Aquibium microcysteis: one gene and its partner. The protein of the gene in region 2 interacts with the protein of the main gene of each other region in a pairwise test. Links are inferred from orthologs where the notes say so. Each region holds a gene or a part of one and is shown on either strand. Other genes may lie near its edges. The genes, in order: ligA and leuS.

Region 1 (14,894 bases), 2.1 Mb from region 2 along the record:
CCGGCAGCCGCCACGGCCACCGGAGCGGCGGCGGAAACGCCCCACTTCTCTTCGAGCATCTTCGACAGCTCGGCCGCCTCGAGGACGGTGAGGCTGGAAAGGTCGTCTACGATCTTGGCGAGATCAGCCATTGTTGTGTTCCTTCAGTGAGAATGTGTTCGAACGTGTGTTTGTATGTCCGAGGACCGGCCTCATGCCGCCTCGTCCTTCCGGGCATAGGCGCCGAACACGCGGGCAAGCTGCGCTGCCGGCGCATTGACGACCTGGGCGATCCGGGTTGCCGGCGTGGAGATCATCCCCACCAGCTTGGCGCGGAGTTCGTCGAGCGACGGGAGCGTCGCAAGCGTCTTCACGCCTTCGATGTCGAGCGAGGTCGCACCCATCGCGCCACCGAGAATGACCAGCTTGTCATTCCCCTTGGCGAACTCGGATGTGATCTTCGGCGCGACGACCGGATCTTCCGCATAGGCGATCAGGGTCTGTCCGGTGAACAGGCCCTGGATCGATTCTGACGGCGTGCCCTGAAGAGCGATTTTGGCGAGACGGTTCTTCGCGACTTTGACGGTACCGCCGGCTGCGCGCATCTTCGTGCGAAGATCGTTCATTTGCGCAACGGTGATGCCGGCATAGTGGGCCACGACCACCGAGCCGGAAGTCTGGAAGACTCCGTTCAGGTCCGTGACGAGTTCGCGTTTTTCCGCTCTGTCCACTGCCTATCTCCAGTTGGCGGCCCCTCCGGGGGGAGGAACTGCCGGGTTGCCTTTTGCCGGCCGGGACGATCCAGAAGGATCGCCCGAGCGGCGCTCGAGGATCCTGTCCCCTTTCGCCTCGCCCGCCGGACCGTGATCCGGACGCACGTGCTGACAAAAGGCACACACGGTTCGAAACCTTCTCGAAAGCGACGCGTTCGCTCTCTCGTCGGCTCGACCCCGTCTCATGCAGACCCGATCGGATTAAGGACCGGCGTGAACCGGTCCGCCTGCAATCTCGGACAGGAATGCGGATGGTTTTCCATCCGCGCATCCGGGCCCTGGGGCCCGGAATTCGCTTTGCCGGAGGCCGTACCGCCTCCCTCGACCCGTCAGGATGCGACGGTGAGCGTCGCCGGATCGATCTTCAGGCCGGGGCCCATGGTCGAGGACAGGGCCACGCGCTTGACGTAGTTGCCCTTGGCGCCCGCCGGCTTGGCCTTGATCACCGCGTCAGCGAAGGCACGAACGTTCTCGACCAGCTTGTCGATCTCGAACGAGGCCTTGCCCACGCCGCCATGGATGATGCCGGCCTTCTCGACGCGGAACTCGACGGCGCCGCCCTTGGACGCCTTGACGGCCGCCGCGACGTCCATCGTCACGGTGCCGACCTTCGGGTTCGGCATCATGCCGCGCGGGCCGAGCACCTTGCCCAGGCGCCCGACGAGCGGCATCATGTCCGGGGTCGCGATGCAGCGGTCGAAATTGATCTCGCCCTTCTGCACGATCTCGACGAGGTCCTCGGCACCCACCACGTCGGCACCGGCCTTGGTCGCTTCCTCGGCCTTGGCGCCGCGGGCGAACACGGCCACGCGCACGGTGCGGCCGGTGCCGTTCGGCAGGTTGACGACGCCGCGGACCATCTGGTCGGCGTGGCGCGGATCGACGCCGAGGTTCATCGCGACCTCGATGGTCTCGTCGAACTTGGCCGTGGCGCGCTCCTTGAGCATCTTCACGGCTTCGGCGAGGTCGTAGGCCTTGTTGACGTCGACGCCCTCGCGGGACTTGGCGACGCGCTTGGCGATCTTCTTGGCCATGATCTTACCCCACCACCTCGAGGCCCATCGAACGGGCGGAACCTTCGACCATGCGCATCGCTGCATCGACGTCGTTGGCGTTCAGATCCTTCATCTTCTTCTCGGCGATCTCGCGGATCTTGTCGCGCGAGATCTCGCCCGCCTTCACCTTGCCGGGCTCCTTGGAGCCGGACTGCAGATTGACGGCCTTCTTGAGGAAGTAGCTCACCGGGGGCGTCTTCATCACGAAGGTGAACGACTTGTCCTGGTAGTAGGTGATGACCACCGGGGTCGGCTGACCCTTTTCCATCTCCTGGGTCTGGGCGTTGAACGCCTTGCAGAACTCCATGATGTTGATGCCACGCTGACCGAGCGCCGGGCCGATCGGGGGCGACGGAGTCGCCGATCCCGCTTTGACCTGGAGCTTGAGCTGGCCCACGATCTTCTTAGCCATTTCTCTTCTGCCCTTGTTGTGCCGGCCTCATCCGGCGGTTGCAGTCGGGTGGTGCGGATCCGGGGCCGGCTTCAGCCACCGTCTTCCTCCCACCCATTCGAATCGGGGCGAAGGCCCCGCTTCACCCGCCGGCGGCAGCCGGGCGGGATCCCTGTGGTCAGCCCTTCTCGACCTGACCGAACTCCAGATCGACCGGCACGGCGCGGCCGAAAATGGACACCTCGACCTTGAGGCGCGAACGCTCCTCGTCCACTTCCTGGACGAAGCCGTTGAACGAGGCGAACGGGCCATCGGAGACGCGCACCTGCTCGCCGATCTCGAAGGTGATCGAGGGCTTGGGCCGCTCCACGCCCTCCTGCACCTGGTGCAGGATGCGGTCGGCCTCCGCATCGGTGATCGGCACCGGACGGGAATCGCCGAGGAACCCGGTGACCTTCGGCGTGTTCTTGATCAGGGAGAAGACGGCGTCGGACAGGTTCGCCCGCACCAGCACGTAGCCGGGGAAGAACTTGCGCTCCGAATCGACCTTGCGGCCACGACGGACCTCGACGACCTTCTCGGTCGGGACCACGATCTGCTCGATCTGGTCGGACAGGCCCTTGCGCTTGGCCTGATGCTCGATGTCCTCGGCGACCTTCTTCTCGAAATTCGAATAGGCGTGGACGATGTACCACCGCGCAGTCATGTCAGGTGCTCTCCTTAGTCGCCGGCGTTATCGACCGATGCCGAGTATCAGCTCGACGCCCAGAGCCATGATCTGGTCCGCGGCGAAGAAGAAGATCGCGGCGATGAACGCGAATGCCAGGACCATGATGGTGGAAATGAGGGTCTCGCGGCGCGACGGCCACGTGACCTTCGCCGTCTCCTGACGCACCTGCTGGAGGAAGGTGAAGGGATTCGAAGTCTTCGACGCCATCTGCCGCTCTGCTTTCAGGAACCCGTGGACCGGGTCTTCTCGATCGTCCCGCGAAACGGGAAACCTGCCTTTTCATGAGGAACAACCACTTGCCGGAAAGCGATCATCCGCCCATGCAATAAAGGCACGTAAAGCCGATCGTGGCTCCACGCACCGCTTGTCTGGATGTCGCGATATAAAGCCGATTCCATCGGCACGCAAGGGCGGATGTGGAAATTGTTCCCGGACAGCAGCGACATCCGGCCCCGGCTCAGCGTGACGATGCGGCTCGCATTCCGGACGATCGCATGTGCCGGCGACGGCCACCTAACCGGCGCCTGGCGCTGGCAGGGGCAGCAGGGCTCGAACCTGCGACCTGCGGTTTTGGAGACCGCCGCTCTACCAACTGAGCTATACCCCTAGGCGCGAGCGGCTTCATACACAGTCGCCGGCCCGCGTGCAACGCCGTTTTTTGCCGTCCGGGTCGGATCGATTCGCCGGCGTCTCGCGCCGCTCCTCCCTCGAGTGTCCGGAACGAGCCCTCTCCCCCTCACCCGCCGACGCGTTCGAACCAGGCGTCTTCGTCGATCACCTCGATGCCGAGGTCGGTTGCCTGCTTGAGCTTCGAACCGGCGCCGGGCCCGGCCACCACCAGGTCGGTCTTCTTCGATACCGAGCCCGCGACCTTGGCGCCCAGCCGCTCGGCCATCGCCTTGGCCTCGTCGCGCGACATCCGTTCCAGCGCCCCGGTGAAGACCACGGTCTTGCCGGCGACGGGCGACGACACCGCACCGACCGGTTCCTCGTCGAGCGGCGTCACGCCGGCCCCGATCAGGTCGTCGACCGCCTTCCTGTTGTGGTCCTCGGCGAAGAAGTCGACCAGCGCCTGGGCGACGACGTCGCCGATGCCGTTGACGCCGACGATCTCGCGCCAGTCCTCGCTGCCCGGGTCGCCCTTGCCCTGCGGCGCCACCGCCCTCTCCGCCGCTTCCCGCAGCCGGGCGAAGGACAGGAAATGCCGCGCCAGCCGCTTGGCGTTGGTCTCGCCGACATGGCGGATGCCGAGCGCGAAGAGGAAGCGCGACAGCGCCACCAGCCGCCGTTCGTCGATGGCCGCGAAGAGCTTGCGCACCGACACCTCGCCAAAGCCCTCGACCTTGTCCAGCCGCTGCAGCGAGCCCTCCAGAGTGTCGGGCAGTTCCTCCTGCCGCCTCCGCAGCGTGAAGATGTCGGCCGGCGTCGCGATCTTCTGCGCCGCCTTGTCGGTGGTGAAGAAATACTCGATCTGCTTTTCGCCGAGCCCCTCGATGTCCATGGCGTTGCGCGAGACGAAGTGGCGCAGCCGCTCCGTCGCCTGCGCCGGACAGATCAGCCCGCCGGTGCAGCGCCAGACCGCCTCGCCTTCCTCGCGCACGGCATGGCTGCCGCAGACCGGGCATGTGTGCGGAAAGGCATAGGGAACGGGTCCGCGCGGCTTGTCCGTCACCACGTCGAGGATCTGCGGGATCACGTCGCCCGCCCGCTGCACGATCACCGTGTCGCCCTCGCGGATGTCGTGTCCCTCCGGACGGATGCGCTCCCCGGAATTGCCGATCCCCCGGATGTAGTCCTCGTTGTGCAGCGTGGCGTTGGTGACGACCACGCCGCCGACCGTCACCGGCGCCAGCCGCGCCACCGGCGTCATCGCCCCGGTGCGGCCGACCTGGATGTCGATCCGCTCCACCACCGTCGTCGCCTTCTCGGCTGGGAACTTGTGCGCGGTCGCCCAGCGCGGCGAGCGCGAACGGAAGCCGAGCCGCTCCTGCAGGTCGAGCCGGTCGACCTTGTAGACCACGCCGTCGATGTCGTAGGGCAGCGCCGCGCGCTCGGCCTCGATGCGGCGATAGTGCACCAGCATCTCCCCCAGCGACGCGCAGCGCGCCATCCGGTCGTTGGTCTGAAAACCCCAGTCGCGAAAAGTCTGCACGGCGTCGTACTGCGTCGTCCCCAGCGGCGCGCTCGTCTCGCCCCAGGCATAGGCGAAGAACTTCAGCGGCCGCGACTTCGTCACCTCCGGATTCTTCTGGCGCAGGCTGCCGGCGGCCGAGTTGCGCGGATTGGCGAAGGCCGGCTGGCCGTTCTCGACCATGCGGGCGTTGAGCGCCAGAAAATCGTCGCGGCGCATGTAGACCTCGCCGCGCACCTCGATCACGTCGGGCACGCCGGCCGGCAGTTCGTCCGGAATCTCGTCGATGGTGCGGATGTTGGCGGTGACGTTCTCCCCCGTGGTGCCGTCGCCGCGCGTTGCCGCCGCCACCAGCCGCCCCTTCTCGTAACGCAGCGACATCGACAGGCCGTCGATCTTCGGCTCGGCCGTGAAGACGAGTTCCGCTTCGGCCGACAGCGACAGGAAGCGCCGCACGGAGCCGACGAAATCCGCCACGTCCTCGTCGGAGAAGACGTTGTCCAGCGACAGCATCGGCCGCGCGTGCCGCACTTCCGAGAAGGTGCCGGACGGCGCAGCACCCACGGTCCGCGTCGGAGACGCCTCGCTCGCCAGTTCCGGATAGGCCTCCTCCAGCGAAAGCAGACGGCGGCGCAGCGCGTCGTAGTCGGCGTCCGAAATCTCCGGCGCGTCCTTGCCGTGATAGAGCGCGTCGTGGCGCGCCACCTCGGCCGTAAGCCGCTTCGCCTCGGCGGCGGCCTCTTCGAGCGTCAGCGTCTCGACCGGCTTGGCGGAAAGGGTCATGGCGGGGAATCCGGATTGTCTGCGAGGGATCGACTATGTGCAGCCACGGGCGATGGGTTCAAGAGGCCGCAAGGAGGATGCTGCCAGCGGGTTCCTTCTCCGTCCCGGCGGCAGCCTGCACAAGGACGCAGATGGAATCGTCGGCACCGCTGCGCCGGATACGAACGGTCCGAGTGGTGTCGGATGGCACGGGACCGGCTCCTGCGAGCGCCCCCCTCGTCGGCGTCATTCCGGGGCCGCGCAGCGGAACCCGGAATCCAGAGCGCCGGGGACGCAAGGTGGGGCGCGAGCGCCGCGCATTTCCGCCTCGGTCGCAACTCTGGATTCCGGGTTCCGCTATGCGGCCCCGGAATGACGTGGCGCGTGCGGTGGCCGGATCGTGACGCAGGCTGAGGCCCACGGGCTGGAGATTCTCGCGCCTCCTCACCTTCGCCACACCCGGACCTGTCCGGGGAACCCGCAGACGTTCGAGATGTACGTCGGCGGCCCGCCTATTTGGTGGCCTCTGGCGCCACAGCCCCGCGACGAGCCGGAAGAATGTCTCGGTCCGCCCCCCCTACTCCGTCTCCGCCAGCAGCCGCCCCGCTGCCGCGCGGGCCTCGTCGGTAATCGTCGCGCCGGCGAGCATGCGGGCGATCTCCTCCTGCCGCGCCGGGCGCGGCAGCTGCGCCACGCCGGTGGCGACGCGGTCCGTGCCTCCGGACTTCGAGATCAGGAAATGCGTCGCGGCGCGCGCGGCGACCTGCGGCGCATGCGTCACCGACAAGACCTGCACGCGCTCGGCGAGCCGCGCCAGCCGCGCGCCGATGGCGTCCGCGACGGCGCCGCCCACACCCGTGTCGATCTCGTCGAAGACCAGCGTCGGCGCCGAGCCGCGGTCGGCCAGCGCCACCTTGAGCGCGAGCAGGAAGCGCGACAGCTCGCCGCCGGAGGCGATCTTGGCCATCGGCCCGGGCCGCGAGCCCGGATTCGTCCTGACCCAGAACTCCACCTGGTCGATCCCCTCCTCGCGTCGGTCGTCCGGCTCGGTGGCCAGCTCGACGAGGAAGGCCGCGCGCTCGAGCTTCAGCGCCGGCAGCTCGGCCATCACCGCGCCGGCCAGCGCCGCCGCGGCTTCGCGCCGCTGCGCCGACAGCGACGCGGCCGCCGCATCATAGGCCGACCGTGTCTCCCGAGCAGCCTTCTCCAGTCCGCCAAGCCGCTCCTCCCCCGCGTCGAGATCAGCGAGGTCCGCGGTCATTCGGTCGCGGAGCGCCGGCAGCGCGTCGACGGCGACGTTGTGCTTGCGGGCGGCCGCGCGCAGCGCGAACAGCCGCTCCTCGGTCTGCTCCAGCACGCGGGGATCGTATTCGGAGGCGCGCATGGCAGCGTCGATGCCCGTCTGCGCGGCGTCGAGCGAGAGGAGAGCCTCATCGAGTGACTTCACCACGTCGTCGAGCATACCCGGCACTTCCTGCGCCTTGCGCTCGAGCCGCCGCAACAGGCCGGCCAGCACCGGAACCGGCGACTGGTTGCCGGAGAACACCTCCTGCGCCTCGCCGATGTCGGACGCGATCTTCTCGGCCTTCATCATCTGGCCGCGCACGCCGGCGAGTTCCGTCTCTTCTCCCTCGCGGGGATCGAGCTTGGTCAGCTCCGCCACGGAAGCGCGCAGATAGTCGGCCTCGCGGGCGGCGGCCTCGACGCGGGCGCGGTGCCGGGCGAGTTCCTGCTCGGCATGCCGCCAGTCGGCGAAAGCCTTGCGCACCGCAGCGACAGCAGAGCCATGGCCGCCGAACTGGTCCAGCACGTCGCGATGCGCATCCGTGTCCACCAGGGCGCGCTCGTCGTGCTGGCCGTGGATCTCGACCAGCGCCCGGCCGATGTCGCGCATCAGCGCCACGCTCGCCGGCCGGTCGTTGACGAAGACCCGCGACCGCCCGTCGGCGTTCTGGACGCGGCGAAGCAGGATGTCGCCCTCGTCCTCGATGGCGTTGTCGGCGATCAGGCGGCGGGCCGGATGGCCGGGAGGCACGTCGAAGACGGCCGTCACCTGCCCCTGAGCCGAACCGTGACGGACCAGCGAAGCGTCGCCGCGCCCGCCGAGGGCGAGCGAAAGGGCATCGAGGAGGATGGACTTGCCGGCGCCCGTCTCGCCAGTCAGCACCGACAGGCCGCGCGCGAACTCGATGTCCAGCTTCTCGATCAGGACGATATCGCGGATCGACAGTTGGACCAGCATGCGCGTTCCGCGCCGGTCAGCTGCCGACCAGCAGGGCTCCGGCCTTGGAGATCCACGAGCCCCGGTTCTCGCGCGGCTCGAGACCGCCCGTCTGCAGCAGCTTGTAGGAGTCGCGGTACCACTGGCTGTCCGGATAATTGTGGCCGAGCACGGCCGCCGCCGTCTGCGCCTCCGAGACGAGGCCCATGGCGTAATACGTCTCCGTCAGGCGGGCCAGCGCCTCCTCGACGTGGCGGGTGTCGGAATAGACCTCGACGACGTAGCGGAACCGCTTCACGGCGGCGATATATTCGCGGCGCTCCAGGTAGTAGCGACCGATCTGCATCTCCTTGCCGGCCAGCTGGTCGCGGGCGAAGCGCTTCTTGGCCTTCGCATCCTCGACATACTGCGAATCGGGCCAGCGGGTGATCACCTCTTCCATCGCCTCGACGGTGCGACGGGCCTCCTTCTGGTCCTGTGTCACGTCGCGGATCTGGCGGAACCAGCTCAGGCCGACGATGTACTGCGCGTAGGCGGCATCCGGATGCGAGGGGTACAGGTTGACGAACCGCGATGCGTTGGCGATCGAGTCCTCGTAATTGCCCTGGCGGTACTGGGCGAAGGCCGTCATCACCAGGGATTTCCGCGCGAATTCAGAATAGGGATGCTGCCGGTCGATCGCCTGGAACTTGGCGACCGCTTCCTTCAGACGCCCCGCTTCGAGGTTGGCGAGGCCCTGGTTGTAGAGAACGTCCGCGGGCTCGACGTCCTCGACGTAGCTCGTCAGGTCGAGATCCTTCTCGGACATGCAGCCCGACATGAGAAGTCCCGCCGCCACCATCGGCGCTGCGAGCATGATCGATCGAGCCCGTCCGGCAGTCCGCTTGTAGATCATCGTTGGCTCAATTCCCTCTGGCGCGAGCGCTGGCGGGCACCCGTGGCCATAAATCATACCCGTCCCGTAGGAACAACGCTATCACGGTTCTTTCGCGCTTTTTTGTGGCACGGCATCCCCGTCAGGTCACATTCGACGATGCGCCGGCGCTCGGATCGGTCGCGTCCGGACGGGCCGGCGCCTGTCGCGGCGTGCGTAGACGGAGGCCGCAGAACGAGACGGATCGTACCCGGCACGTCCGGCCGGGCGGCGATCAGAGCGCCTACAGGCGATCAGAGCGCCTTCAGGCGATCAGAGCGCCTTCCGGCGATCAGAGCGCCCAGGGCGCGAAGACGGGAGCGTTGACGGCGATGAGTTCGGCGGCGCGGCCGCGCTCGCGGCGGGTCGTCTCGACGATCTCGAAGGCGCTGCGGTCGGAGAGAAGGCGGCGGAGCGCCGTGGCGTTCAGCTTGTGGCCGCCGCGATAGGAGCGGAAGCAGCCGATGAAACGGGCGCCGGCCAGCGCGAGATCGCCCATCGCATCCAGCGTCTTGTGGCGGACGAACTCGTCCTCGTAGCGCAGGCCCTCGAGGTTGATCACCCGATCGTCGTCGCCGATCACGACGGAATTCTCGAGCGACGAACCGAGCGCATACCCCGCCGCCCACAGCCGTTCGACATCCTTCATGAAGCCGAAGGTGCGAGCCCGTGCGATGTCGCGCTTGAAGGCTTCCGCCGTGATGTCGCCGGCATAGAGCTGGCGGCCGATGGAGGATGATTCGAAATCGATCTCCACTTCGAAACGCGTGCCGGTATAGGGCAGGAACTCGGCCCAGGAACCGCCCTTCTCGATGCGGATCGGCTTGATGACGCGGATGTAGCGGCGTTTGGAGCCGAGCTGGCGCAGACCGGCCTGCTCGATCGCCTCGACGAACAGCTCGCTCGACCCGTCGAGGATCGGAACCTCCGAACCGTCGATGTCGATGCTGACGTTGTCCACGCCCAGCGCGAACAGGGCGGCCATCAGATGCTCGACCGTCGCTACGTGGACGCCGTCGGTGTCGCCCAGCACGGTGCAGAGATCGGTTCCGCCGATCTCCGACACGAGACCCCTGATCTCGCGATACTCCTCGCCGTCGACGCTGCAGTTGAAGATGACGCCGGTATCGGCATCGGCGGGATTGAGATGAAGGGTGACGGGCTTGCCGCTATGGACGCCGACGCCCGAAAGGGTGGCACGCGAGTTGAGGGTCGTCTGATAGTCGTGCAACTCTATCCCCATGATCCCGCCCCGTTCAGGACCGCTTGTGCCGATCGGCTGCGGTTCTTGTCTCGCAAGGTTACGAGCTGCCGGTATCCCCAAACCCACACGCCGGAAGCTCTCGATTGGCCGCGAAGATAAAGATGCCGTCGGGAGTCGCCAAATCACGGTTTCTTACCTTCTGTTACGCCTGTCTCGCTCTAACGTCCAGCTGCAAGCCGATGATTTCACGCGCCTTTATGCAGAAGCGGAACGGCCGTGTTCCGGCCGTTCCGCGCACGCGACAACGCAATTCCGGCGAGCGCCCGCGCTCGTCAGTTGGCCTGGCGCCGCAGGAAAGCCGGAATCTCCAGCTGATCGTCCTCGTTGACGGCACGCTGGGCCGGAACGAGCCGCCCATGATCGTCGAGCTGGCCCCGGCGCGGCGCGTAGAGCTGGGCGTCCGGGCCCGACAGGCGGCGCGATTCGGCCTGCGGCTGAACGAACTGCGGCTCGCGCGGCGCTGCCGGCTTGGCACGGACGGCGTCCTCGTCCCGGCGCGACGACAGGCCCGCGGTCAGGCGCTTGAGAAGCCCGCTCATCGGTCCGCGATCCTCCACCGGCTCGGCAGCTGCTGCTGCGGCGGCGGCGGCACGGGCGTTCTGCTGCGCATCCATCTCGGCCTTCACCAGCGGCGGAAAATCCTCGACGCGCGGCATGCGCGGCTGCTGGATGACCGGATCGGGACGCTGCACCGGCGCCTGGGCGGCCGGCTGCATCAGAGGCCGCGGCTGCGGCTGCGGCTCGGGAGCCGGGGCGCGGAAGAGCCGGTTCTGCGGCACGAAGTCGTCGGCCGGGGCCGCCGGGCGCAGGCTGGTGCGCTCGGCCTCGCGAATCGCCTCCGCGACCGGGTCGTTGTCCATCGCCTGCGGGGCAGCCGGAGCCTCGTAGTGCTGCACCGGTGCCGGCGCGGGCGCAACGGCCACGGGAACCGGCCGGATCTCGGCCTGCTGCACCGGGCGCGGCTGCGGCTTCGGTGCCTGGCGGATCTCGATCGGCGCGGCCGAGATCTCGTGCGCCTTCTTGTCGATGCCGGTGGCGACCACCGACACGCGGATCACGCCCTCCAGTTCCTCGTCGAAGGTCGCGCCCAGGATGATGTTGGCGTCCTGGTCGACCTCCTCGCGGATGCGGGTCGCCGCCTCGTCGACCTCGAACAGGGTCAGGTCGCGGCCGCCGGTGATCGAGATCAGCAGCCCCCGCGCGCCCTTCATCGACGATTCGTCGAGAAGCGGGTTGGCGATCGCGGCCTCGGCGGCTGCCATCGCGCGGCCCTCGCCCGAGGCCTCGCCGGTGCCCATCATCGCCTTGCCCATCTCGCGCATCACCGAGCGCACGTCGGCGAAGTCGAGGTTGATGAGGCCTTCCTTGACCATCAGGTCGGTGATGCAGGCGACGCCCGAATAGAGCACCTGGTCGGCCATCGAGAAGGCGTCGGCGAAGGTGGTCTTGTCGTTGGCGATGCGGAACAGGTTCTGGTTCGGGATGACGATCAGCGTGTCGACGTTCTTCTGCAGTTCCTCGATGCCGATGTCGGCCGTCTTCATCCGGCGCTGACCCTCGAAGTGGAAGGGCTTGGTGACGACGCCGACCGTGAGGATGCCCTTCTCGCGCGCCGCGCGCGCCACGACGGGCGCCGCGCCGGTGCCGGTGCCGCCGCCCATGCCCGCAGTGACGAAGCACATGTGCGTGCCGGCCAGATGGTCGACGATCTCGTCGATGCATTCCTCGGCCGCCGCGCGTCCGACCTCGGGCTGCGAGCCGGCACCGAGACCTTCCGTCACATGAGCGCCGAGCTGGATCAGCCGCTCCGCCCGCGACATCGTCAGCGCCTGCGCATCCGTGTTGGCGACGACGAACTCGACGCCGCGCAGCCCTGCGTTGATCATGTTGTTGACGGCATTGCCGCCGCCGCCGCCGACGCCGAAGACCGTGATGCGCGGCTTGAGCTCGGTGATGTCCGGCTTCTGAAGATTGATCGTCATGTCCTCGTCCTTTTCGCCTTGTCTTGCCGCAACGCCGCCGCGGCCGCCCGGGGCAAGCCCCTCGATTCTAGAAACTGTCTTTCAACCACTGTCCCACGCGCCCCAGCCGTCCCCCCGTGCCGGTGGAGCGCATACGCAGGAAACCCGTCACGCGGCCGCTCTCGAAGGAAGCGACCTGCGGATAGATCATCAGACCCACCGCCGAAGAGAAGGCCGGCCCCTTGGCCGCCTCGGGCAGCCCGGCGACGCCGAGCGGACGCCCGACGCGCACGTTTCGGCCGAGGATCCGGCGCGCCGCATCCGGCAGGCCCGACAGCTGGCTGGCGCCGCCCGTCAGCACGACGCGCTTGCCCACGGTCGGCCCGAAGCCGGACTGCGCCAGCCGGTCCCGCACCAGTTCCAGCGTCTCCTCGACGCGGGCGCGGATGATGCGCGTCATGACCGCGCGCGGGACCTGCAGCGGCATGTCTCCGTCTTCGGCACCCACCGGCGGGACGTTGACGACGTCGCGGTCGTCGGCGCCCGTCGGAAGTGCCGACCCGTGCATTACCTTGAAGCGCTCGGCCGTCTCGACGCTCGACGACAACCCGCGCGCGAGATCGAGCGTGACGTGGATGCCGCCCACCGGCAGCGAATCGGCATGGACGAACTTGCCCTCGGAGAAGACGGAGATGGTCGTGGTTCCGCCGCCCAGATCGATGCAGGCGGCGCCGAGTTCGGCCTCGTCGTCGACGAGCGCGGCAAGCCCGCTCGCATAGGGCGTCGCCACCATGCGCTCCACCGACAGATGCGACCGGTTGATGCAGAGCTCCATGTTGCGGATCGGCGCGGCGTCGCCCGTCAGCACGTGCATGTCGACACCGAGCGTCTCGCCCAGCATGCCGCGCGGGTCGCGGATCCCCTTCTCGCCGTCGAGCGAGAAACCGGTCGCCAGCGAATGCACGAGCTCTCGCTCGACCTGCAGGGCCTGCTTGGCGCCCGCCGCCAGCACCTTGGTGATGTCGGAGGCGTCCACCTCATGGCCGCCGAGATTGATGGTCGCCGTCGAGATCTGGCTCTTCATCCGGCCGGCCGACAGGTTGACGATCAGCGAATCGACCGTCAGCCCGGCCATCCGCTCCGCAGCGTCGACCGCCAGCCGGATCGCCTGTTCGGCCCGGTCGAGATCGACGATCATGCCGGACTTCACGCCCTGCGACTTCTGGTGACCGATGCCGATGACGCGCACCTGGTGGGTGCGGCCGCGCAGCGATTCGCCAGCCTCGATCGGCTTCAGCTTGCCGATGATGCAGCAGATCTTGCTCGACCCGATGTCGAGGACCGTCACGATGCCGGAGCGCCGCGACGTCGTCTGACCGTTTCCGCCAAGCCAGCTCATGTGCGCCGCCCCGCTGCCTTCTCGGCCTTCTGCATCGCCTTGACGTCGGCTTCCCGCTGCTTCAGCCCTTCCGGCGTCAGCTGGACGACGAGCCGGTCCGAAAGCCTCAGGTCCACCGCCGCGATGTCGCGCGACAGCAGCGAATCGCTCTCCTCGACGGACATCAGCCAGTCGAGCGCCCGCGCCTCGCCGGTCTCCGGCAGCTTCAGCACGACGCCGTTGTCGAGACGCAGGTCCCAGCGACGGTCGGCGATGCGAACGTAGCCCCGCACACGGCTGGCGAGCGACGGATGATCGGCCACGAGCGCGACGATGGCGCCCGCCTGCCGCGCCGCGCCCTCGCCCACCACCAGCGGCAGCGACGCGAAGCGCTCGCTGGTATAGGGAACGATCGGCGCCCCGGAACGCTCGACCACCGACAACTCGCCGCCGTGCTGCCAGATCGCGAACGGCTGCTTCTCCACGAGCGCGATTTCCAGGGTGGTCGGATAGATCTTGCGGACGGTCGCGCTCTCGACCCAGGGCAGCGCCACGACGCGCTCGCGCACTTCGTCGGCACCGAGACCGATCAGCGACGTCCAGCCGTCGAGCGACAGCACCTGCAGGACGTCGATGTCGGACACCTCCCGATTCCCCGAAACACGCACGTCGTCGACGGCGAAACCGCTGTGGGCCGTGAAAGTCTGCACCACCTGCGGATAATGTCCGCCCAGCGCCATGCCGTAGAGGGCCGTCGCCGCGAAGAGGCCGCCGGAGAGGATCAGGCCGGCGAAGCGCGGCGCCTCGACCTCTCCCGAGGTCAGCCGGCCGAGCAGGCGCGCCGGCCGCCGCAGGAAGCGCGGCAGCACGCCCGCGCCGGACCGTGCGGACGCCGCACCGGACGACCGCGCGAGCGGTGCCTGCAGATCCCGTCCGGTTCTCAGCGCAAACACGAAGCGTCCTCCACCATCCAACTCAAGAGTTCACCAAATCGATGGCCGGCATGTGCGGCGATCTCGGGCACCAGCGATGTCGGCGTCATCCCGGGCTGCGTGTTGATTTCCAGCCAGATCACCTCCCCGTTTTCGGAGAAGCGGTCGTCATATCGGAAATCGGATCGACTCACGCCGCGACAGCCCATGGCTTGATGCGCCTTAAGGGACAGTGTCTGTATTTTTTGGTAAATATTCGGTGAAATTTTTGCCGGGCATTCGTGTTTTGAGCCGCCCGCCGCATACTTTGCGTCGTAGTCGTAGAAGGCGTGGCCGAGCGGCACGATCTCGGTCACGCCGAGCGCCACGTCGCCCATCACCGCGCAGGTCAGCTCGCGGCCGTG
Region 2 (15,118 bases):
CCCGAGACCAGCGTCAGGCTGCCGCCGGCCACGATCCGCGCGGCATGGGCGACGTTGACGGCGCCCCAGAACTTGCTGTCCATCGCGGCGCACTCGTCGGCGAGGCTGCGCTGGCGCAGCGGGCCGACCGAGAGGTCCGCCGCCGAGACGACGACGTGGTGGAAGGGCTCGCGCGCGTCGAAGAAGGCGCGCACGGCCGGCGCGTCGCGCAGGTCGAGCGCCCGGGTCTCCGCGTCGCCGAGAGCCGCCCGCGCGCGGTCCAGGCGGTCTTCCGAGCGCGACACCAGCACGATCCGGGCGCCGAGCGCATGCGCGGCCTGCGCGGTGGCGAAGCCGATGCCCGACGACCCGCCGAACACCGCCACCGTCTGGCCCGCGAGCGGATGGGCGGTCACGGTCAGTCCTCGTCGCCGCCGAGAGTCGAGCCGGCGAAGAGTTCGCTGAACTTCGCCACCGCGGTGTGGTCCTGGCCGGGTCCGAGATGCTTCTGCGCGCCGGCCCAGATGTCCTTGCACAGGCCCGAGAACGGTGCCGGCGTCGCGGTGGCGTTGGCGACGCCGAGCGCGATGCCGAGATCCTTGACCATCAGGTCGAGCCCGAAACCGGCGTCGAACCGGCGCGACAGCACGAACTGCTTGAACTTCTTCTGCGTCGAGTTGTTCATGCCGGTCGAGACGTTGAGCACGTCGACCATCAGCGCCGGGTCGAGGCCGAATCGTTGGCCGATCAGCAGCGCCTCGATGCCGATCAGGAAGCCGCCGGCACTGACGAGGTTGTTCAGCGCCTTCATCGCATGCGCGCTGCCGATCGAGCCGGTCCGGATGACGGAGCTGCCCATCGCCTCGAGCACCGGCTGCGCGCGGTCGATCGCCGCGGCATCGCCGCCCGCCATGATGGCGAGTTCGCCCGTCTTCGCGCGCGACACCCCGCCCGACACGGGCGCGTCGATCATGGCGATGCCGTCGGCCTCGAGCCGTGCGGCGATCGCACGGGTCGCGTCCGGCACCCCGCTCGTCATGTCGACGACGAGAGCCCCGTGCGAAAGCCCCCGCCGCGCGCCGGTGTCGCCGTCGAGCACCTTCTCCACGATCGCGCTCGACGGCAGCATCGTGACGAGGATGTCGCACCCTTCCGCGGCTTCGGCCGGGCTTGCCGCCGCACGGGCGCCGATCGCCTGGGCGATCCGGTCGGTGCGGCCGGCATCGGCATCGTGGACGACGACGGAGAAGCCGGCCGTCACGAGACGCGAGGCCATCGGTTCGCCCATGGCGCCGAGGCCGATGAAGCCGATGCGGGTGTTGCCGTTCATGTCTGGTCCTCGTCGGTCAGTTGAACATCTGGCGCGGCAGCCAGAGGGACAGGTCGGGGAAGGCGAGCAGCAGCGCGAGCACCACGGCCTCGATCACGATGAAGGGCAGGATGCCGCGGTAGATCTCGGGCAGCTTCACCTTGCCCTCCGACGCGCCGATCACCGCAAAGAGGTTCATGCCCACGGGCGGACTGAGCACCGCCAGTTCCACCAGCTTGACCATGATGACCCCGAACCACACGCCGTCATAGCCGAGCGCGGTGACCATCGGATAGACGAAGGGCAGCGTCATCACCTGCATGGCCAGCGGGTCCATGAACATGCCGAGCACGATGAAGACGGCCACCAGGATCAGCATGAAGACGATCGGCGAGAGTTCGAGCGCCTGCAGCAGGTCGGTCGCCGACGTCACGGTGCCGGCGACGAGGAAGAAGCGGGTGAACATCAGTCCGCCGATGATGACGATGAACAGCGCCGCCGTCACGCCGGCGGCCGAGCGCAGACAATCCGCGAGGTCGGCGGTCGACAGGCGCCGCCGCGCGACCGCGATCACCAGCGCGCCGATCGCACCGAGCGCACCGGCGCCCGACGGCGTCGTGAAGCCGAGATAGATGCCGCCGATGACCAGACCGGCCAGCAGGAACGTGGCCCACAGCGCGATGGCGCTGCGCCCGATCTCGGCCGCACTCGCCCGCGGCTGCGGCTGCGGCGCCAGACCGGGCCTGGCCCGCACCAGGAAACCGGTGCCGATCATGTAGGCGGCGGCGGTCAGCACGCCCGGCACGACGCCGGCGATCAAAAGTTCGGCGACCGATTCGCCGGTCAGCAGCCCATAGATGACGAAGCTGATCGACGGCGGAATGAGCGCCGCGATCGTGCCGGCCGCCGCGATGCATCCGGCCGAGAAGGCGCGGTCGTAGCCGAGCCGCAGCATCTCGGTCAGCGCGATGCGCGTGAACAGCGCGGCATTGACGAGCGTCGACCCGGAGATCGCCGCGAAGCCGGCCGAGGCGAGGATCGTCGCCTGGTAGAGCCCGCCGCGCGTCGAGCGCAGGATCAGGTTGGAGAAGGAGAACAGTTCCTGCGTGATCCCCGAGGCCGACGCGATCGCCCCCATCAGGATGAACATCGGGATGACCACGAAACTGTAGTCCGACGCCTGGGCGAAGGGCAGGTTCATCAGCGTGTTGAGCGCGAAGGCCGGTCCGCCGGTGACCCAGAGGCCGACGACGGCGACGCCGGCCATGGCGATGCCCACCGGCACGCCGATCAGCGACAGCGCCAGCATGGCGACGATGGCGATGAGGCCGATGGTCAACGGATCAGGCATCGTGGCCGCCCTTCGTCTCGGTGGTGGCTTCGCGTCCGGCGATCAGCCGCAGCAGCTGCCGCACGAATTCGGCGGCGGCGAGCCAGGCGCCGAAGGCCGCCACGCTCTTGAAGGGGGCCATCGGGAAGGCCAGCGCGCCGAGTGCGGCCTCGCTGATCGCCCAGGAATGGATCGCGAGCCTGGTCGTCTGCCACGCCACGAGCCCCATCAGCGCGCCGGCGATCGCCAGCGAGACGATGCCCGAGAGGCGTTTCATGCGCGGACCCATGTTCTGGGTCGCGACGTCGATGACGATGTTGGAGCCACGGGCCTGCGCCTCGGCGAGGCCGAGAAAGACGATCACCGCCAGCAGCGCGCCCGAGAGCTCCACCATGCCGGGAATGGGCTTCAGGAAGATGTTGGTCGACACGACGTCGGTCGCACCCATCAGGCCGACGATCAGCAGAAGCGCGGACGCCGCGAGGAAGCCGACATAGGAAACCCGCCGCAGCAGACGGTCGAGCCAGGCGAACAGGGCCATGAAATCACCGGGAGGTTGGCCGCGCCGGCCGCAGCAGGGCCGGCGCGGAACGCTTGGATCAGCGGTTGGCGCGGATGTAGTCGGCGAGTTCCTTCGCCTCGGCGCCCTTGCCCATCTCGTCCATCTTCTTGGCCCAGACGTCGAGCATGTCCGGAACCTTGGCCTTCAGGGCGTCCGCTTCCTCGAAGGGGACGATCTCCATGCCCGCCTCCTTGAGCCCGTCCACGGCCTTGGCCTCGTCACCGGCGATCAGGTCGTTGCCGAAAGCCTCGGCGTCCGCCGCAACCTCCTCGAACAGCTTGCGCACGTCCTCCGGCCAGCCTTCCCACTTGGTCTTGGAGATGAACAGCGTGTGGGCGCTGATCACGCCGAAGGAGAGGTCGGTGCCGTACTTCGCCACCTGGTCGATCTTGAAGGCCTTGACCGCGGAGTTGAACATGTAGGTGCAGTCCAGCGCACCCGACTGCATCGCCTGGATCATGTCGACCGGCGGGATGTTGACCGGGACGGCGCCGATCGCATCGAACATCACCGGCACGAAGGAGCCGTAGGACCGGATCTTGGTGTTCTCCAGGTCGGCCGTCGTCTTCAGCGGCTTGGTGCAGTAGACGCGGTAGTCGGGCAGGTAGCGATAGAGCAGCGGATGCAGGTTCGCCGCCGCGAGTTCGGCCTTGATGGTCTCGTTGGTGGTGAAGATGTCGGCGGTCAGCCGGTTCAGCTTCGGGCCGTCGGTGTAGGTGAACGGCAGGGCGTTGGTCACGGCCGTGAACGGCATGCGCGAGAACTGGTTGCCGGTGACGATCAGACCGAAGTCGACGGCGCCCGAGCCGACCAGATCCACCATCTCGGCCTCGCCGCCGAGCGTGTTGGCCCAGAAGTGCCGGATCTTGATCTTGCCGCCGCTGCGCTTCTCGATCTCGGAGGAGAAATAGGTGTCGATCTTCGACGTGTTGACCACCTCCGGGATGTTGGAGGAGTAGCGGAGCGTCATCTCCGGATAGTCCTGTGCGAATCCGGCACTGGCGCCGAATGAGCAGAAAGCGACGACGGGCGCCAAAAGGCGGGACATTTTCATCGGAATCCTCCCCGGATCATACTGCGCCGTGGCGCAGGGCTGATATCAAGATTGCGGCGTCCTGCCGCAATGGCAGGCTGTCATACAACATGACGGTATGATAAAGCAAGCAGGGTAGCAGGCGAGAGGGAGGAAACGGTGGAACCGACTTACGAGGTGCTGGCGCTCAGGTTCGCGCGCACCGCGCCCGACCGTCCGCGGCGCGAGAACTTCATGCCGGGCATGGACCTGCACGAGGGGCCCATGCCGCTGGACTATTACATCTGGGTGATCCGCGGCCATGGACGCGTCGTCGTGGTCGACACCGGCTTCGGGCAGGAGGCCGCCGAGGAACGCGGCCGCGAACTCATCCACGCGCCCGCAGCCCTGCTGGCAAAAGCCGGGATCGACGCTGCGACCGTGAAGGACGTGGTGCTGACCCACCTCCACTACGACCACGCCGGATCGCTGAACGACTTTCCCGCCGCCACCTTTCACCTGCAGGACGAGGAGATGCGCTACGCGACCGGCCGGCCGATGTGCCATGCCTGCCTGCGGGCGCCCTTCAACCTGCGCGACGTGATCGATGCCGTGGCCCTTGTTCATGGCGGGCGGATGAAGTTCCACGACGGCGACGCGCAACTCTTCCCCGGCATCTCGCTGCACCGGGTCGGCGGCCACACCGGCGGCCTTCAGGTCGTCCGGGTGGCGACCGCGCGCGGGCCGCTGGTGCTGGCGTCCGACGCGTTCCACTTCTCCGAGAATCGCCGGCGCCGCGCGCCTTTCCCACTGGTCCATCATGTCGGCGAGATGCTGGACGGCTTCATCCGCTGCGAGGAACTGGCGGAGGGCCGGGAGGATCTGCTCGTCGCCGGCCACGACCCGGAGGTGCGCGAGCGCTGGCCGGAACTGATCCCCGGCTTCCCCGACATCGTCCGCCTCGACCTCGACCCTCGCTGAAGCGCCTGTAGTGTTGACATACTGTCATACAAACTGATATCGGCTAGGGCGATTTTTCGGGGAGGTCCCATGCAGTTCGATCGGTCGGTAAGCGCGCGCGGGCAGGAGTTCCGCCTTCAGGGGACCTGCGATCCCGCTTTCGCCAGGGTCGCCGAAGCCTTCGCGGAGAATTTTGCCGTCGAGGAAGAAATCGGCGCGGCGACCTGCCTCTATGTGGAGGGCCGCAAGGTGGTCGATCTGTGGGGCGGCTATCGCGATGCGGCTGCGTCCGAGCCCTGGCAGGACGACACGATCCTCTGCATGATGTCGGTGGCCAAGGGCATCGCCGGCATGGCCTTCAACATCCTGATCGACCACGGCCTCGTCGATCCCGACGCGCCGGTGGCGCGCTACTGGCCGGAATTCGCGCAGAACGGCAAGGAAGGCGTGCTCGTCCGGCACGTCCTCGACCACACCGCCGGCCTGCCCGTCGTGCTCGAACCCCTGTGGAAGGGCGCCGTGTTCGATTGCGACGCCATCGTCGCGGCGCTGGAGAAGCAGGCGCCGCTGTGGGAGCCGGGCACCGTCGCCGCCTATCACATCCACACCCAGGGCAACCTTCTGGGCGAGATCGCACGCCGCGTCACCGGCAAGCGTTTCCCGCGCTTCATCGCCGACGAAATGACCGGCCCGCTCGGCGCGGACTACCAGTACGGCAACCTCTCGGATGCCGATCTCGCCCGCTGCGCCGCGCTGGTGCCGACCGTCGAGGGGACGCTGCTCGCCAAGCGCGATTCGGAGCCGGACACGCTGGTGGCGAAAGGCTTCACCCAGTTTCCCGACGAGCCGCTGCCGGTGACGCTGAACTCCACCGCCTGGCGCCGCGCCGAGATCACCAGCGCCTCCGGCCACGGCAATCCCCGCGCGGTCGCCCGCATCTACGGCGCCGTGGCGCGCGGCGGCGAACTCGACGGCGTGCGGCTGATGTCGAAGCAGACCCTCGAGGACATGCTCGTCGAGCAGCACAACCAATTCGAGCGCATGCAGCAGCGCCCCTACCACCAGGGCCGCGGCATCCTGCTCAACACGCCCGTCTCCGTCTGGATGGGTCCCAATCCCCGCGCCTTCGGGCACCACGGCTTCGGCGGCTCGATCGGCATGGGCGATCCGGACGCGAAGATCGGATTCTCCTACGGCTGCAACAAGATGCACGCCCGCGGCGACAACGGCCCGCGCGCCCGCCGCATCATCGAAGCACTCTACGAGGCACTCTGACCATGGCCGCATCCTCCCAGGAACGCGTCGCGGCCGTCACGGGCGGCGCAGGCGGCATCGGCGAAGCCTGCGTCGCCCGGCTGCGCGCCACCGGATGGCAGGTCGTCGTCCTCGACCGCAACATGGACCTCGCCCGCGAGGTCGCCGCCCGCCATGGCGCCGTCGCCCGCGAGATCGACCTTGCCGACACGGCGAGCATCGACGAGGCGGCGCGCTGGGTCGAGCGCGAGGTCGGCCCCTGCTCGGCGCTGGCCGCCGTCGCCGCCCATCTCGAGAACCCGCATATGCCCGAGAAGCAGGACGACGCGGAATGGGATGCCATCCTGCGCGTCAACCTGACGGGCACCTTCCGCACGCTCACCGCCTTCGGCGCCGGCATGCTGGAGCGCCGCGCGGGCTCCGTCGTCACGGTCGGCTCCATCACCGCCTTCAATTCGAGCCCGCTGCAGGCCTATGGCCCGACCAAGGCGGCGATCATCAACATGTCGCGCAACTTCGCCGTCGCCTGGGGCCGCCGCGGCGTCCGCGTCAACTGCGTCTGCCCCGGCCCCACCCGCACGCCCGCCGTGGAGGCGAGCTATGCCCGCGGCGAGCGCAACCCCGACACGATGATCCGCCAGACGGCGCTCGGCCGCCTCGTCAGGCCCGAGCAGGTGGCGAACGCGATCGCCTTCCTGCTGTCCGACGAGGCCGGCGCCATCACCGGCATCGAGCTTCCCGTCGATGCCGGGACGCTGGCGACGCAGCTCTGGAGCCTCTACGGCGGCGTGCCGGATCCGGTCGGACCCTGACCCATAGGAGAAATGCCATGTCGGAAGATCTCAACCGCCAGGTCGTGCTCGTCACCGGGGCCGGCCGCGGCATCGGCGCAGCCACGGCGCGCCTCCTGGCGGCGCGCGGCGCCGCCGTCGGCGTTCTCGACATCGACGGCGACCTCGCCCGCGCCACGGCCGACGGCATCGCCGCCGCGGGCGGCAAGGCGCTGGCGATCGTCGCCGATGCGTCCGACCGCCAGGCGGTGTTCGATGCGGCAGCCGCCCTCGCCGGCGCCCACGGCCCGCTGACCGGCATCGTCAACGACGCCATCTTCATCCGCTACGGCCCGGTCGAGGAGATCGAGGAAACCGTCCTCGACCGCATGTTCGCGGTCGGCATCAAGGGCGCCTTCTGGGGCGTCCAGGCGCTGCTCGCCCACCGGGGCGACAACCCGGCCTCGGTGGTCAATCTCGCCTCGCCGGTCGCCGATCTCGGCACCGCCAACACCGCCTCCTACACCGCCGTGAAGGGCGCGATCGTGGCGCTGACGCGGCAGCTCGCCGTCGAACTCGGGCCGAAGGGCGTGCGTGTCAACGCCGTCGCCCCGGGCGCCGTGCCGACCCCGGGCGCCCGCGCCATCGTCGACGAAGCCGGCTATGCGAAGCGCCGCGCCCAGACGCCGCTCGGCCGGCTCGGCGAAGAGGACGAGATCGCGGCCGCCATCGCCTTCCTGATCGGCCCCGACGCCAGCTTCGTCACCGGCGAGGTGCTTCACGCGGATGGCGGCATCACCGTCAAGTCGATGTAGGCGGAGTGATGGCCATGATGCGCCCGCAGCGCGCGCTAGGACGTCTTGGCGCCGATCGTCCGGAGCGCCGCGGTGGCCGCCGCCTCGACATGCGCCACGCAGACCTGCCAGGCACGCTCCTCGTCCCGCTTCTCGAGCGCGTCGAGGAACTCGCGAAGCTCGCGGATCGACTGCTGCGCCCGCGTGGCGCTCGACAGCGACACGACGCGCAGCTGCGAGACGCGGGTGTGGATGCGCCGGAGCATGTCGGCGGCGACCGGGTTGCCGGCGCCTTCCAGCAGGACGTCGTAGAAATGCGTCTTGGCCGCGATGAAGGCCTCGGACGAGAAGTTGTCGTAGACCTCCGCGAGCCGGTCGACGCTCGCCCGCAATTCGCGCATCTGCGCTTCGGTGGCATGGCGGGCGAACAGGCGCGCCGCCAGCCCTTCCAGCATCGCGCGCACCTCGTAGATCGACCGCGCCGTCTCCTCGGAGACGACGCTGACGCTCAGGCCCTTGTTCGGCTGCAGGGTAATGAGCCCGTCGGCCTGGAGCTCGCGCAGGGCCTCGCGCAGCGACGTCCGCGACACGCCCATCATCTCGCAGAGCTCGCGCTCGATCAGGCGCGCGCCGGCCGGGAACTTTCCCGTCGCGATGGCCATCCGAAGCCGCTCCGCGACCTGCTCGCGCAGGCCCGGCAGGGTCTGCACCTTCATCGACAGGTCCTCGCCCGTGGTCTTCGTCAGTGCCATTCGCGCGCTCCTCTCCGCGGTCCCGTCCCGTGTCCCCCGGTTCCGTCGCTTCCCTTGCGGTGAGGCGATGCGAATCCGGCTGTCGCCATATTGTATTTTTGTATGTCAAAGAACAAGAGGAACACCATGACCAACCCGACGAAGACCATCGGCGACCTGTTCGAGGACGGGCTTGCCCTGCGCCGCCAGGTGCTCGGCCACGAATATGTCGACCGGTCGATCAGTTCCGCCAATGATTTCATGATGGCCTTCCAGCACATCACGACCGAATGGTGCTGGGGCTACGCCTGGGGCCGCGACACGCTGGATCTCAAGACCCGCAGCATGCTCAATCTGGCCATGCTGACGGCTCTGAACCGTGCCGCCGAAATCAAGCTCCATGTCCGCGGTGCCGTCAACAACGGCGTCAGCGTCGAGGAGATCAAGGAAGTTCTCCTCCACGCCACGGTCTACTGCGGCATCCCCGCCGGTCTCGACGCCTTCAAGGCGGCGAACGAGGTGCTGACGGAGATGAAGGCCTTCGACTGATCGAGGCGCTCGCCCTCGTAGCTGCGGCTACCGGCATTGGCGGCGGGGTCCGCCGCCATAAGGCTGGTAGGAGTTGTCGGACGGCCGATACGAACGATAGCGGTCGAAGCAGGACTGGATGTGCCGCGACGAAAGGTAGCCCCGGCGCTGCACGGAAGGCTGCGCCTGCGCATAGCTGCGCCTTGCGACGGGAACCTCTGCGGTCGCGCCGGAATAGGGCGACACGCAGGCGCGGCTGCCACCGCTGTAGGGCGTGTAGCTGTTGTCCTCGACGCGGTAGGACCGGTAACGGTCCAGACACCACCGGACATGAGCCATGCTCATCGCCGGAGCACGCAGCTGCGGCGCGTCGTCGTCGAAGCCGTCTGCCGGATCGTCATCGCTGCCGATGGAGGCGGTTCGCGTCTCGTCGACGGATCGCGGATCCCCGGCCTCTCCGGCGGACCATGTCTTCCCGAGGGACACCGCTTCGGCGGACATGCCCCCGGCACCCTCCTCGTCCGCCTCGTCGGCCGCCGCGGCGCTGGCCACCAACGTCCCGGAACCCGACCGCGCAGGCAGCCGCTCGAGGTTCTGGTCTTCGGCGACCTTGACCGGCTCGAGCGTCCACAGACCGCGCTCGTCCCGGTTCGGCTTCCACACGGGTGTCGGATCCGCACTCAAGAACGCCATGGCCGTGACGAAGCCGCTGCCATAGAGGCCGAGCGTCGCGACGACACCGCTCAGGATCACCAGCACGATCTTCATGTCCTGTCCCTCCTCGACATGCATTAAGCAATGCCCGCGTCGGCGAGGGGTTCCCGGACTGGCGTTCGAAAAGCGGCGCCGCGATGCCGCGGCCTCGGCAGCGTCTCGCCGGACCGCTGCCGCCGGCCTAGCTCTGGATTGTCGACAGCGCGTCGAACACGGCCTGCGGATCACGCCGCAGGCCGTGCACCGTATGGTGCTGCAGCGCGGCGGTGACGTCGGCCGGCTCGCCGACCAGACGCCCATGCGGGATGGGCCTGCCGAAGGTGATCGTGAAGCCGAACTTCTTCTTGTTGAGGAGTTCGTGGAAGACCGTCATGTCGCGAAGCTCGGTCGAGTGCTTGGCGAGAAAGTAGAACAGGCCGGAGTTGCGGGCTGTGATGCGGGCGGGCACGATCGGCACCTCGTATCGCCGCGCCAGGGCAACCGCCGAGGTCTGCCAGGGACGCTCCGTCAGGGTTCCCTCGTTCCAGTAGGCGATGCGGCCGGACGGGAAGAGCACCACGGCCTTGCCGTCGGAGAAGGCCCGGGCGGTCATCGCGAGCGTATCGCGGCTCTTGGCATGCGATTTCTCGCCCGCACGCCATTCCACGGGGATGATCAGGTCGCGGAACCCGGGTGCCACGCGCAGCGCGTCGCGATTGGCGAAGATCGCCATGTCGGCCCGGTGGTGCTTCAGCGCATCGAACACGGCGATGCCGTCGGCAATGCCGGTGGGGTGGTTCGGAGCCAGGATGAAGCTTCCCTGCGCGGGGAGATTTTCGATGCCCGAGAGCGCCATGTCCAGCGAGAGAAGGTCGCTCAGATATTGCATCGCCTCGACGCCGGGAAGTCCCGCGATGGCATCCGCCATCCGAACCGCCTCATGGTAATTGAAGATGCGGAACAGGAACGGCCGCATCAGCGGCCAGAGCGGGTGCCGGGAAAGCTTCAGCGAGCGCTCGTGGATGAGCTGGTCCACGATGTGCCGGTCGGCGGCGCGTGCATCGTCATGAAGGGCACGGCTGCCGAGCAACCTGGCGATCGATGACGGCGACGTTTGCAGAGTCATGTGACATCCCCTCCGGTCGCGTCCTGTCTTGACCATATCTGTGACGCAAGAATGACGACGGCCGATTCAACGCCTCGAAAGCGAAGCCGTTCCGCCGCTCAGTCCGCTCACAGCCGGGCGAGGTCCTGCATCACGGCGAGTTGAAGGAAGGCTGCAAGCTCGCGCGCGGCGCGATTCTCGGCATCGCGTTCCGCCCGCGATTCGGCGAAGAGCTGCACCGGCCGGTCGAACGTGGCGGTCGCGCTGCGCGTGCCGCTGGCCACGACCGCGGTCGTGACCGGATCGACGAGTCTGTAGGTTGCCGTGAGCCGGACTGCTCCGGCGGAGGGCTCGGTCTCGTTGCGCTTGCGCTGCACCGTCGCGGTCTCGGTCGTCCGCTGCAGGACCTCCAGTTCCATCACGTAGCGCGGCGATTCAGGCTGCCCTGCCCCGCCGTTGAAGCCGAAGATCAGGTGATTGCGCACCTCCTGGGCAGGGCGCTGCGCGATCTCCCGCCCTGCGGCCGTGCGGGACGCCGCCTCCTTGACGGCGATGGACGCGACGCGGGCCGAGGGTTCCCCCGGCGCGATGGAAGCGGTGGCGCTGCCGTACAGAGGCTGCACGGTGCAGCCCGAGACGGCCAGCATCAGCGCCCCTGCCAGGGCCGCCGCCGCCCTTCTGAACGCGCATGAACTCGACACGACCGTATCAGATGACGACATTGACGATCCTCTGCGGCACGACGATCACCTTTCGTGGGTCCTTCCCCTCCAGCGCCTTCCGGACGACGTCCAGGGCAAGCGCGGCGGCTTCGACGGCAGATTGGTCCGCGTCGCGTGCAATTGTCAAATCCGCACGCTTCTTTCCGTTGATCTGGACCGGCAGCACGATCTCGTTGTCGACCGTCAGCGCCGCATCATATTCCGGCCAGGCCTTCTCGGCCACCATCCCGGTCCCGCCGAGCGCGGACCAGCACTCCTCGGCCAGGTGGGGCATCATCGGCGAGATGATGGTGACGAACATCTCCAGCGCCTCGCGCACGGCGCCCTTCAGGGCGGCGTCGGCCCTGCCTTCGGCCACCGCCGTCAGCGGCGCCTGCAGGTCGTTGACCAGCTTGTGGACGCGCGCGACGGCATTGTTGAAGCCGAGCCGACCGATGTTCTCGCCGACCTGCATGACCGTGCGGTGGGCCGCGCGCGACACGGCGCCCGCCTCCCCCTCGGTCGCGGTTGCCGGCGTCACACCCGCGAGTTCCGGCGCCGCTTCGGCCACGAGACGCCAGATGCGCTGCACGAAGCGATGCGCGCCCTCGACGCCGGCCTCGGTCCAGATCACGTCGCGGTCGGGCGGCGAATCCGACAGCATGAACCAGCGCGCGGTGTCGGCGCCGTAGCTGGCGATGATGTCGTCGGGGTCGACCACGTTCTTCTTCGACTTCGACATCTTCTCGATCGGGCCGATCTCGACCTCGTCGCCCGTCGACATCAGGACGGCGCGGCGCTTTCCGTCGGCCTCGTCCAGCCGTACCTCGGCAGGCGTGACGTAGCCCTTCGGACCCTTGTAGGTCTCGTGGACCACCATGCCCTGGGTGAACAGGCCCTCGAAGGGCTCCTCGACCGCATTCAGATGCCCGGTCGCCTTCATGGCGCGGGCAAAGAAGCGTGAATAGAGCAGGTGCAGGATCGCATGCTCGATGCCGCCGATATACTGGTTGACCGGCAGCCAGCCCTGCGGCCCGTCGACATGGGCGAGCGTCGTCGGCGCCTCTTCGTTCCACGGATCGGTGAAGCGGGCATAGTACCAGGACGAATCGACGAAGGTGTCCATCGTGTCGGTGTCGCGCCGCGCATCGCCGCCGCAGGACGGGCACTTCACGTGCTTCCACGTCGGGTGATGGTCGAGCGGATTGCCCGGCTTGTCGAAGGTGACGTCGGACGGCAGCACCACCGGCAGTTGGTCGGCCGGCACCGGCACCGCGCCGCAGGCGTCGCAATGGATCACCGGGATCGGGCAGCCCCAGTAGCGCTGGCGCGAGATCAGCCAGTCGCGCAGGCGGAACTGCACCTTGCGCTCGCCCATCGGCCGGCCGCCGATGGTGATCGCCTCCAGCCGCGCAGCGACGTCGTCGAAGGCGGCCTTCGGCTTCATCCCGTCGAGGAAGCGCGAATTGATCATCACGCCGTCGTCGACGAAGGCCTCGTCGACGATCCGGAACGTCGCCGCGTCGGCGCCTTCCGGCATCACCACCGGCACGACGGGCAGTCCGTACTTGTTGGCGAAGTCGAGATCGCGCTGGTCGCCCGACGGGCAGCCGAAGATGGCGCCGGTGCCATAGTCCATCAGCACGAAATTGGCGACGTAGACCGGCAGCGTCCAGCTTGCGTCGAACGGGTGCACGACGCGCAGGCCGGTGTCCATGCCCTTCTTCTCGGCCGTCTCCAGCTCGGCGGCCGAGGTGCCGCGGTGGCGCACCTCCTCGATGAAGGCGGCGAGCGCCGGGTTGTTCTCCGCCGCCTTCTTCGCCAGCGGATGGTCGGCGGCGATCGCCATGAAGGAGGCGCCGAAGATCGTGTCGGGACGGGTCGTGTAGACCTCGAGCTCGCTCACGCCCTCAGGCGCCGTGTCCAGCGGCCAGCGGATCAGCAGGCCTTCGGACCGCCCGATCCAGTTGGCCTGCATCAGCTTGACCTTGTCCGGCCAGCGGTCGAGCGTATCGAGACCGTCGAGCAGGTCCTGGCTCATCGAGGTGATCTTGAAGAACCACTGCGTCAGGTCGCGCTGCTCGACCGGCGCACCCGAGCGCCATCCGCGGCCGTCGATCACCTGCTCGTTGGCGAGAACGGTCATGTCGACCGGGTCCCAGTTGACCTTGGCCGCCTTGCGCTCGACGAGGCCCGCCTGCCAGAAGTCGAGGAACATCTTCTGCTGGTGGCGATAGTAGGATGGGTCGCAGGTCGCGAACTCGCGGTCCCAGTCCAGCGACAGGCCCATCGTCTTCAGCTGGCCCTTCATCGTCTCGATGTTGGCATAGGTCCAGTCGCGCGGATTGACCTTGTTGTCGCGCGCGGCGTTCTCCGCCGGCAGGCCGAACGCGTCCCAGCCCATCGGATGCAGCACGTTGCTGCCCGTGGCGCGCTTGTAGCGGGCCACCACGTCGCCCATCGTGTAGTTGCGGACGTGGCCCATGTGGATGCGCCCCGACGGATAGGGGAACATCTCGAGCACGTAGTATTTCGGCCGCGGGTCCTCGTTCCGTGTGCGGAACAGCCCCGCCTCGTCCCAGGCCTTGCGCCAGCGCGGCTCCGCCACGCGGGCATTGTATCGTTCGGTTGCCATGGCCGTGAATTCGCTCGATAAGGTGCGCAAATCTTTGGGCGGACCTTCACCACGGATCGCCCACGGAATCAACAAGAGACAGCCGGTCAGCGGAGCATTCGGCTTTGGACGCCAGGCCACGAACGAACCGGAGCCGTCATCCTCGGGCTCGTCCCGAGGATCTGCCGGCATTTCGGAACGATCGCTGGCGCGACACGTCGGAACGGCTCCAGACCTTCTGCTCGCAGCGGATTCCCGGGACAGGCCCGGGAATGACGGCGCCTGGGAGGACGGACGAATGACCGACAGCGTGACAAATCTCGACGCAATCCGCCGACGCATCGCGGCCGCGGAGGCGCAGGCCGGCCGGCCGGCGGGTGCCGTGACGCTCGTTGCCGTCTCCAAGACCTTCGACGCCGACGCGATCCGCCCCGTGATCGGCGCCGGCCAGCGCGTCTTCGGCGAGAACCGCGTGCAGGAGGCGCGGGCCAAGTGGCCTGGTCTCAAGGCGGACTGGCCCGACATCGAGCTGCACCTGATCGGGCCGCTGCAATCCAACAAGGCCATGGAGGCGGTGGCGCTGTTCGACGTGATCGAGACGGTCGACCGCGAGAAGATCGCCGGCGCCATCGCCGCCGAAATGCGGGCGCAGGGGCGAAAGCCCAAGCTCTACGTCCAGGTCAACACCGGGCTGGAAGAGCAGAAGGCTGGCATCGACCCCCGCGAGGCAGTGGCCTTCGTGGAACGCTGCCGCTCCGTCCATGGACTGGCCGTCG

The links.
Region 1: the proteins of leuS (region 2) and ligA interact in binary tests that used the Escherichia coli proteins (3 or more experiments, as listed by UniProt). The link is inferred for Aquibium microcysteis from one-to-one orthologs.

The regions. Positions count from the first base shown.
Region 1 is NZ_CP061080.1:1,991,355-2,006,248, forward strand. The notes cover bases 3,254-6,193. They hold ligA (NAD-dependent DNA ligase LigA), read right to left. Parts: upstream 5,843-6,193; coding sequence 3,665-5,842; downstream 3,254-3,664. Other genes in these bases: IAI54_RS09175 (hypothetical protein), read right to left, coding at 3,254-3,374. Outside these bases: rplL (50S ribosomal protein L7/L12), read right to left, coding at 1-131; rplJ (50S ribosomal protein L10), read right to left, coding at 192-710; rplA (50S ribosomal protein L1), read right to left, coding at 1,082-1,786; rplK (50S ribosomal protein L11), read right to left, coding at 1,791-2,219; transcription termination/antitermination protein NusG, read right to left, coding at 2,377-2,904; preprotein translocase subunit SecE, read right to left, coding at 2,932-3,135; more of IAI54_RS09175, read right to left, coding at 3,150-3,253; DNA repair protein RecN, read right to left, coding at 6,399-8,063; IAI54_RS09195 (outer membrane protein assembly factor BamD), read right to left, coding at 8,080-8,937; lpxC (UDP-3-O-acyl-N-acetylglucosamine deacetylase), read right to left, coding at 9,248-10,198; cell division protein FtsZ, read right to left, coding at 10,492-12,201; cell division protein FtsA, read right to left, coding at 12,269-13,579; IAI54_RS09215 (cell division protein FtsQ/DivIB), read right to left, coding at 13,576-14,511; IAI54_RS09220 (D-alanine--D-alanine ligase), read right to left, coding at 14,499-14,894. UniProt on the Escherichia coli protein: DNA ligase that catalyzes the formation of phosphodiester linkages between 5'-phosphoryl and 3'-hydroxyl groups in double-stranded DNA using NAD as a coenzyme and as the energy source for the reaction.
Region 2 is NZ_CP061080.1:4,113,496-4,128,613, forward strand. What follows is about bases 11,536-14,699. They hold leuS (leucine--tRNA ligase), read right to left. Parts: upstream 14,364-14,699; coding sequence 11,736-14,363; downstream 11,536-11,735. Other genes in these bases: lptE (LPS assembly lipoprotein LptE), read right to left, coding at 11,536-11,749; IAI54_RS19295 (YggS family pyridoxal phosphate-dependent enzyme), read left to right, coding at 14,641-14,699. In the rest of the region: IAI54_RS19220 (SDR family oxidoreductase), read right to left, coding at 1-395; IAI54_RS19225 (NAD(P)-dependent oxidoreductase), read right to left, coding at 398-1,309; IAI54_RS19230 (TRAP transporter large permease), read right to left, coding at 1,326-2,639; IAI54_RS19235 (TRAP transporter small permease subunit), read right to left, coding at 2,632-3,159; TRAP transporter substrate-binding protein DctP, read right to left, coding at 3,218-4,234; IAI54_RS19245 (N-acyl homoserine lactonase family protein), read left to right, coding at 4,373-5,173; IAI54_RS19250 (serine hydrolase domain-containing protein), read left to right, coding at 5,243-6,427; IAI54_RS19255 (SDR family NAD(P)-dependent oxidoreductase), read left to right, coding at 6,430-7,218; IAI54_RS19260 (SDR family NAD(P)-dependent oxidoreductase), read left to right, coding at 7,236-7,991; IAI54_RS19265 (GntR family transcriptional regulator), read right to left, coding at 8,027-8,722; IAI54_RS19270 (carboxymuconolactone decarboxylase family protein), read left to right, coding at 8,849-9,250; IAI54_RS28990 (BA14K family protein), read right to left, coding at 9,278-9,997; IAI54_RS19280 (1-acyl-sn-glycerol-3-phosphate acyltransferase), read right to left, coding at 10,125-11,048; more of lptE, read right to left, coding at 11,156-11,535; more of IAI54_RS19295, read left to right, coding at 14,700-15,118.